DNA from 4 places in the Porphyromonas gulae genome. Region 1 is predicted to be linked to each of the others. Evidence: riboswitches for the same ligand, from Rfam matches in the RefSeq annotation. Region 1 holds a riboswitch; each other region holds the start of a gene.
The links. Region 1 has a riboswitch for cobalamin ahead of HQ49_RS09805 (anaerobic ribonucleoside triphosphate reductase). Riboswitches for the same ligand answer to the same signal wherever they lie in the genome.
Positions count from the first base shown of each region.

Region 2: linked by a shared signal. The riboswitch ahead of HQ49_RS03265 (TonB-dependent receptor) and the one ahead of HQ49_RS09805 (anaerobic ribonucleoside triphosphate reductase) in region 1 are both predicted to bind cobalamin.
Region 3: linked by a shared signal. The riboswitch ahead of HQ49_RS10130 (ABC transporter substrate-binding protein) and the one ahead of HQ49_RS09805 (anaerobic ribonucleoside triphosphate reductase) in region 1 are both predicted to bind cobalamin.
Region 4: linked by a shared signal. The riboswitch ahead of HQ49_RS04025 (4-hydroxyphenylacetate 3-hydroxylase family protein) and the one ahead of HQ49_RS09805 (anaerobic ribonucleoside triphosphate reductase) in region 1 are both predicted to bind cobalamin.

Region 1 is NZ_JRAT01000029.1:43,748-45,935, reverse strand. Features, by position in the region: gene HQ49_RS09805 (anaerobic ribonucleoside triphosphate reductase) at 1-1,374, opposite strand, end outside; cobalamin riboswitch at 1,465-1,721, opposite strand; gene HQ49_RS09795 (DUF6427 family protein) at 2,145-2,188, opposite strand, start outside.
Region 2 is NZ_JRAT01000010.1:20,342-22,529, forward strand. Features, by position in the region: gene HQ49_RS03260 (PGN_0703 family putative restriction endonuclease) at 1-479, shown strand, start outside; cobalamin riboswitch at 546-786, shown strand; gene HQ49_RS03265 (TonB-dependent receptor) at 982-2,188, shown strand, end outside.
Region 3 is NZ_JRAT01000031.1:36,982-39,169, reverse strand. Features, by position in the region: gene HQ49_RS10135 (FecCD family ABC transporter permease) at 1-100, opposite strand, end outside; gene HQ49_RS10130 (ABC transporter substrate-binding protein) at 97-1,272, opposite strand; cobalamin riboswitch at 1,431-1,619, opposite strand; gene HQ49_RS10120 (5'-methylthioadenosine/adenosylhomocysteine nucleosidase) at 2,142-2,188, shown strand, end outside.
Region 4 is NZ_JRAT01000012.1:120,215-122,402, forward strand. Features, by position in the region: cobalamin riboswitch at 324-526, shown strand; gene HQ49_RS04025 (4-hydroxyphenylacetate 3-hydroxylase family protein) at 829-2,188, shown strand, end outside.

The sequences.
Region 1 (2,188 bases):
TTTGGGATCGTCTGCTCGCCAACCCTCATGCAGATTGAATGGCGTATCGAGAAAGACGAAATTCGGGAAGAGGGCTTTGGCCGTTGTGGCACAAGCCTTCAGCAGCAAATCGAAGTTCGGAGCAGAGAAAAGAATCTTACCGGCGATCGCGTCATCGAAGTTTTCCAATGCCAACTTTACATCCGCTTCGGAATAGTTGATCCCCTCTTTGACTTTGAAGATCTGAATCGGGAAGATGGGTACTTCGCCATGCCCCAAACCTTCCTCCGTAGCACGTAACAGCTCCTCCATCACCATTCGACCTTCGGGCGAAGTATCGGTGCCGTAATTGATGGAGCTGAAAACAACCTGATTGCCTCCACGAGAGTGCATCGTATTCAAGTTGTGAATGAAGCCTTCCATAGCCTGATGCGTATCCTTACGCGTCTTTCGGAAAGCTGTGGCAAGAGCGATCTCCACCTCTGTACTCGAAAATGGAAAAGACGCCGCACAAAGTCCCTCATATAGCCTCCCGGCCTCCTGAGGTGAATCTGTCAAAAGCGGCGTTAGGTTCCGAATAGCCTTGGGAAGAGTCGTACTTAAGTCGGTATTGGTTGGCTGCCGGAGCTCGAGCACGAAGCGGAGACGCTCTATGAGATGCGTGACGAACGATTTGTGCACACCCGGAGCCATGAAGAAATCAAAGGCCGGGATAGCTTGTCCGCCATGCTGTTCGTTCTGATTTGTCTGGAATATGATAGTAGCCAGCGTTGCATAGCTATGGATATTCTGCGGTGTACGGATACTGCCGTTTTTTGTGCGGAATCCCCGTTCGTAGAGGTCTGCTATGTCGTACTGGACACATGTAGTCGTTTTCGTCGGATAATAGTCCAAATCATGAATATGTATATCTCCTGCCCTGTGCGCTCTGCTATAACGCAGCGGAAGCAGATATTTGCTGGCATAGTCCTTGGTCACTTCCGAAGCAAAAGTCATCATCTGGCCTGCAGGGGTATGCGAGCTCATGTTGGCATTGCCCAGATTCACATCGTTCTTCTCTATCGTTACGATGCCGTCCATCGTATGCTTCATGGAGGTACGCTTGTCACGCTCTACGGTGCGCCACTCACGATAGATGATATATTTCTTGGCTATAAAAGGATTCAAACGCATCAGTTCCTCCTCGACACGATCCTGTATTTGCTCCACGGTGACAAGCTCACCGCTCTGACGGGCAAAATCGGTTACGGACTGGACAATATTGTCGATACGTGCAGCTTCTTCGTGCACACCCCCTGCGCGATAAGCCTTGATTATCGCCTGACGGATTTTCTCCGGATCGAACGACTGCACATGACCATCACGCTTTACGATGCGAAGGATTACCTCTTCCATTGTAATACGTTATTGTAAAAAAATACTTTCCGAGATCTATTCTCTTAGTGCCGGGGAGACTCCTTTCCTCGAGGTCTTCTCTCCATACTTTATAGGCAACTCGTAGAGGCAGGTATTCTGGCTTACTTCATCTCTTTTCTGTTTGTCGCGCCTTCCCATTCAGCTCCACCTGTAGTAGAGAATGAACAGTGGCATCATTTGGAAAGCGACAAGAGTCCGCCCATCAAAAACCGACACGGCGGTAGAAGCTTACAGCAGCGGGACTGCTCGGGATTCTCACCCGATTCCCTCTTACACCCCACTCAACTTGTTCGAGACGAGCAGGGACCACTACGATGGGAACAAAGATATTGTTTTTTATAACAACAGCAAACGGACAACTCGGCATTTTGGGCTATATATGATAACAATTTCAGGCCAAAACGAGGAATCCCCCAAATGGACATCAAAAACAGAAAACAAACTCATAGACAATAAGATAGGAAATAAAGCTCCCTTTTTTAGCATGAAGCAATTGAGCTTCATAACATCGTCGAACGGCATCATAAAATCCTGACTCCGAAAGGCTATAGGCAAGCAGCTGTTAGTCCCCAAAAAGCAGACCAAAATCAGCTCAATTACGGTGCGTAAATTCTAAAATTGTGGCGCCAAAAAAATTTCGTTTACGGGCGTAAATTTTTTCTACACGGTCTGAGAAAAAAAATTTTCTCACGCCACGTTTTTCAGAACCGGGAAAAGGAGTTTTTAGGTGTGTGACGTGTACTGAAAAATCAAAGGAAAAAAGATGACACGAATAGAGAGATGGGAAAGGCAA
Region 2 (2,188 bases), on a different contig from region 1:
AATGGAAATACACTGAAAGCTATGGGCCAAAGTCTTTGTACAAAGAAGAGAGGGGTAATCGGTATAATGGATTGATATCCACGATAGGCTGCTTCAAGGAGGATAAAATAAAAGTAGAGGATCTTAAGAACTCTCTATTTTATATCAACCCATTTCATCAAATGATGAGACAAACCCTTTGGGCAAAACTTCTTACGAGTGATGAATGTACTGAGAAGGAACTAAAAGCAGATAAATATCTACATGTATTAGTGGTTCCTGATGTGAATGAACGACTTTATAAGCCCGAAAGGAGAGATAAAACGCTTAACCGATTGCACGACCTTGAACGATGGGAGAAAGAATATCTTGCTGACCCCTTACTATTTATCCGCATTGACCCCCAAAAACTTTTCGAGAATGTTCTCGATCAATTAGGGGAGAGGGAGCTGAAAGAATATTTATCTAAGAGATACTGGGGCGATAACGAATATAAGTAGGATGTGTCTTATTTGGGCAAGAAGCAGATTGTGCAATGCCTAACGTTTATATAAAAGCTATACTTTTGCGCTTGAAAAGACTGAAGTAACCGCTTTTCTTCTTGAAAGCGGTGCAAGGGAATCCGGTGCAATTCCGGAGCTGAGCCCTCAGCTGTAATGCTTCGAAGTCACTTCTCCGAATGAGGAGCGATAGGGTGGATGGTCAATCGCGATGGTCACTGTAGTAAAGGGTAGCCCGCTATGGGAAGGCCGACCAAGACCCGATAAGGAGCTGAGCCAGAAGACCTGCTTGAGTAGATTTGTTCTAATAGAACTCCAGGGATTGAGGAGCGTTTAGAAAAGAAGTATGCTGTCGATTTATTGCTCGCCCTTGCTTATTTCATGGCTTAGGTAGGTTGAGTGCAATGAGTCGTTCGGTAGTTTTCAGGGTTTGTCGGTTCCGATGATCTTTTTCTTTGCAGCATCCTTGTCCCGCTCTTATGTGACATTTTTAGTAACAGTTATGCGGACAAAAACTATCCTTTTTGCGATTATTTCTCTTATTGCTCTGTTGCCGTCTTCTTTGTTGGCTCAGAGCAAAGCCGTTTTAACCGGTAATGTGTCGGATGCCGAAACCGGAGAACCCCTTGCCGGTGCCCGAATCGAAGTCAAACACACTAATATAGTAGCCGGTGCCGATGCCGGCGGACATTTCGAGATCAAGAACCTGCCTGCGGGTCAGCATACTATTATCTGTTCGTTCGGCGGTTATGGACAAAAAGAAGAGGTGGTTGCCATCGAAGCCGGACAGACCAAAACGATCTCTTTTGCGCTGCGACTGCGCACAAACAACTTGGAGGAAGTCGTCGTTACCGGTACCGGTACACGCTACCGCTTGGCCGATGCGCCTGTGGCAACGGAAGTGCTGACGGCTAAGGAAATAGCTTCTTTCTCGGCTCCCACTTCCGAGACCTTATTGCAGGGACTGAGTCCTTCCTTTGACTTCGGCCCCAATCTGATGGGGTCTTTCATGCAGCTGAACGGCCTTAGCAGCAAGTATATCCTCGTCCTTATCGATGGTAAGCGCGTGTACGGCGACGTAGGCGGTCAGGCCGATTTGAGTCGTATATCTCCTGATCAGATCGAACGGATCGAACTGGTGAAAGGGGCTTCGAGCTCGCTCTACGGATCCGATGCCATCGCCGGCGTGATCAATGTGATCACGAAGAAGAATACGAACCGACTGAGTGCATACACCTCGCACCGTATATCGAAGTACAACGATCGTCAGACCAATACTTCGCTCGATATAAACATCGGTAAGCTGAGCAGCAATACCAACTATTTCTTCTACCATACGGATGGCTGGCAGAATAGTCCGCTCGAAATGAAAAAGAAGAAAGGATCCGGCGAACCGATCTTGGAGGAAACGTATAAGAAGACTTTCCGTGCACAAGAAAATCAGGGCATAAGCCAATCGCTTTCTTATTATGCAACGAACAATCTGAGCTTTACGGGAAATGTACAGTACAACAAGCGTCAGATCTTCACTCCGACCTTTTCCGAGAAGAAGACCTACGATTTGGATTATCGTGCTTTGACCGCTTCGCTCGGTACCAACTATCTTTTCCCCAATGGACTGCATACACTCTCTTTCGATGCCGTCTATGATCGCTTCCGTTTCGGATATTTGTATCACGACAAGGACAGCAGCGAGAGCCTGATCAACA
Region 3 (2,188 bases), on a different contig from region 1:
CGGCCGGCGATATATCCAGACTGCCCCATATGAGGTCGGCCACGAAAGCCACGGCAGTCAGTAGAAAGAGTGTGCCGAATATCAATGAGGACCGCGTCATGGCCTTTTCAGTTCTATCCAGTATGAAGTCTCGTACTCGGGCAGAAGCTCCGGCCGAGTGATTTTGATGATGTCTTTGAGCAAAAGATCGGGACGATACAGTCCACTCTCCCAGTAGTCATTGCCCCCATTCTCGTTCACGCGCTTGCGGTCGATGTAGACCTTGCCGGTTTGGGTGGCATCGAAATGTCGGTAGCGTTCGTTCAGAGCGAGAAATTCATCTATTGTCTTGATGTTTCCCATCATCGTACATATCCAGATTCCGGCGTGACGATGGCGACTGAAAATATACTCGAAACTGCACGGCTGGCTACTGACTTTGCCGGCTGCATAGTCGAAAGATACTCGTGCATCTCTGAACATGGCTGTACTGTAGCTGTACTCTCCGGGCAGATACCAAGTCCCACTATAATCCTGCCCGTACATGATGGCAATGGTGTCGGTCTTATCTGCTACCAATTTGCGAGCATCCGCATACTCCGATTCTATCTGTTCGAAAACCTCATGAGCACGACGGTTGCAGCCGAGGAGCATCGCCGTCAGCTTCATCCATTCGGCACGGCCGAGCAGATCCCGCTCTTTCCATTCGTTGTATAATACGGTGTTGATGCCCGATGCGATCAGCTCTTCGTCCTTGTCTGAGATGTGGAATAAATCCTGCAGGAGGATCTCCGGGCGGAGTCCGGCTATCTGCTCTATATTTTTGGTCATACCGGTGCCGATCTCCTGTACATAGCCTTTCTTTACGCGGCTGCGGATGTCGGCGTTGCAAATGTTTTTCAGGTTGATGCAACCCACCAGTTTGTCTATCTGATCGAGTAGGGGAAGCGAGCCTATTTGTGTCGTGGACAGACACGCTATACTGCGTGCCGGTACGGGGATATAGAGGGCCTTGGGATGTCTTGTCGCAGGACGTTTGCCGTCACGGGGATAAAGGATATAGACGGCCATCGTGTCGGACTTGTCCGGATGGAATATATAGATGGTTTTGTAGCCGGTATGATTGACGGCCTGTATGCCTTTGGCATATTCGAATCTGACAGGGAAATTAAAATCGGCCGTGTCTATCGACACTGTTTCTGCTCGGGATCCTCTTCCTCGTGAAGAGCCGTTGCAGGAGTATAGGGCGAAGGCGATAAACGCATAGATGAGCCATCCGAACCTCTTGGACATAGCTGAATCGTTAGTCTGATTCGAGACGAATAAAACGGATTCTCAGACTATGCCATACCCTTGCGGAAGCAACTGCCCGATGTGAATCAATCCTCTTCGACCCGAAAGAATTAATACTGTATGATACCGGCCCCAAAAAATGGCAGCATCCTTTCGCCATGTACGGCAGGTCTTCCGACTCGGCCTAAATCGCTACGCCTTCCCGCGCCGGCGCGCAGTGGCATCGTTCTGTAGCGACAGGTACGACCATACGGCTACGGGGATAGTTTTGGCTTTGCACCAAATTCCCTTTTAATCATTCGGCAGACTTCCCGACAGACGGGAAAGTCCGCTTTGTGAACCGTACATATGCGGATCGGCTTTCAATGATAAGTCATGCCGGGAGGCATCGGCTTACCGTCTTCTATGAATCCAATCTGACACAAAGATACTGACAGACTGTGACATTACCAATAGTGTCGCCCGGGACGCTCCGGGGGCATGCGCAGGCTGCTATGATCGCCGGCCAACTCTCTTTTGAAAAAACTCCCACGTTCGGCGAGGCATAGCCGCGGAGATTGCTCAACCTTTTTGCACACCAAAATTTTCTTTTCCCACGTTCCGAAAAACGTGGTTCGTAAACTTTTTCACTTTGGTTCGGGAAGTGAAAATTTTACGCGTGGGATCGAAATTTTTTTGGCGCGACTTTTCCGGAATTTGCGCACCACGATTTGCGCTTTTCTCGTTCGGCAATTTTGTCGGCATCCCCATGCGGACGAATTCTCTCGAACGACTCTAAAGGGGATATGCAGCTGACAACTCTGCATACAAACATAATTGCGACAGATGATATACCTTTGGCCGATCGAAGAATAGAAGCCCGTACAGCAATGAACAAGACTATCGGTGTGGTAGTAGCCATGGAGAAAGAGTTTCG
Region 4 (2,188 bases), on a different contig from region 1:
GAGATTAGGAAAAGGCTAACCAAGAACATTCAACGACAAGAAAACCCCAAAACGCCCCCACTTTTACTCCGTCCAAATCAAAACACAAGCAGCAGCATACAAGGAAAGAAAGCAAACATACTCGTAGTTCACAGTGAAGGTCAAGCTCTAAGCATTACCCCCTTCTTTCCGAACAGGTTCCATTCCACAAATAATCTCTTCCCAACCTGTAACTTGGCCTAAAACAGGAAGAAAAACAGACCCTTACGGTGTGCATGAAAGAGACCCTCCATGAAATCCATATTTTTTTCTTCAATTTTCCGCACAAGTATAGATATAATGAATATCTTTGCCGTGTCAATGGTTTTCTAGGCCGGTCTTTCTGGTCTAGGATGAAAAGGGAATCCAGTGAAAATCTGGAGCTGTGCCCTCAGCTGTAAGTTCAGATATAAGGGTTTTGCGATGGGAAAGCCACTATACAAGATCGTATGGGAAGGCAGCAAAACCTTGAATAAGTCAGAAGACCTGCCATTGCAAGCGTTCTCTTTGGATCTCAGGGATTAGAGATAAAGAAGGGTCTGTGTTACATTTGATTGTTGTATTCACGTGAATTGTCGAAGGATATTGATTCTTTTCGACTTTTTTCGTGTTTTTTCGGCATATCAAAGTCTATTCAAGCACCGGACGTATCCTCTTTTAACCGCTCTATCACCTGTAAACCACCAAAAGAACCCAAGCTCATGGCTATACAAGGAATCCAAAACTTTTCCTCGAGGAGCCTGAAACGCATTAGAATCGACTAAAACAGAAATAAAGCGAAAGTTTTATCACTTAAAGAGCAAAGAAACTATGATGACTAGCGAACAGTACGTAGAAAGTCTTCGGAAACTTAATCTGAAGGTCTATTTCATGGGTGAAAAGATCGATAATCCTGTAGATCACCCCATGATTCGTCCCTCAATGAATTCAGTAGCTATGACTTATAAGCTTGCTGAGATGGACGAATACAAGCATTTAATGACAGCAACTTCAAACTTGACTGGTAAGCAGGTGAATCGTTTCTGCCATCTACATCAGAACACAGAGGATCTGAAAAACAAAGTGAAAATGCAGCGTCTCTTGGGGCAAAAGACAGCGTCATGCTTCCAGCGCTGCGTAGGAATGGATGCTTTCAATGCCATCTATTCTACTACTTATGAAATGGACCAAGCTCTTGGCACCACTTATCACAAGCGTTTCATCGAGTACATGAAATATGTACAAGACAACGACTTGGTTGTAGACGGAGCCATGACAGACCCCAAAGGGGATCGCGGTCTATCGCCCTCGGAACAAGCCGATCCGGATCTTTATCTGCACATTGTTGAAGTTCGTGAAGATGGGATCGTCGTTTCGGGTGCAAAAGCACACCAGACCGGAGCAGTCAATTCGCACGAGCACCTCATTATGCCGACGATTGCTATGCGTGAAGCTGATGCTGATTATGCCGTTTCTTTTGCCGTTCCCAGTGATGCAGAAGGCGTTATCATGATCTACGGTCGCCAGTCATGTGACACTCGTAAAATGGAAGAAGGAGCCGACATCGACCTCGGTAACCCTGAATTCGGTGGTCACGAAGCTCTTGTTGTATTCGACCGCGTATTCGTACCCAACGACCGCGTATTCATGTGCAAAGAATACCAGTTTGCAGGTATGATGGTAGAACGTTTCGCAGGATACCACCGTCAGTCTTATGGAGGATGTAAAGTAGGTGTTGGTGACGTACTTATCGGTGCAGCCGCTCTTGCAGCTGACTACAACGGAGTACCCAAGGCATCTCACATTAAGGATAAACTCATTGAGATGATCCACCTGAATGAAACCCTGTATGCTTGCGGTATCGCATGCTCTTCAGAAGGAACTCAAATGAAAGCCGGCAACTATATGATCGATTTGTTGCTAGCCAATGTTTGTAAGCAAAATATCACCCGTCTTCCTTACGAAATAGCTCGTCTGGCAGAGGATATTGCAGGAGGTTTGATGGTAACCATGCCTTCCGAACAAGACTTCCGCCATCCGGAAATAGGCCCGATCGTAAAGAAATATCTTGCAGGTGCAACGGGCAAATCGACAGAAAACCGCATGCGTGTTCTGCGTTTGATTGAGAATATCACGTTGGGAACAGCTGCCGTCGGTTATCGAACCGAGTCTATGCACGGAGCCGGATCAC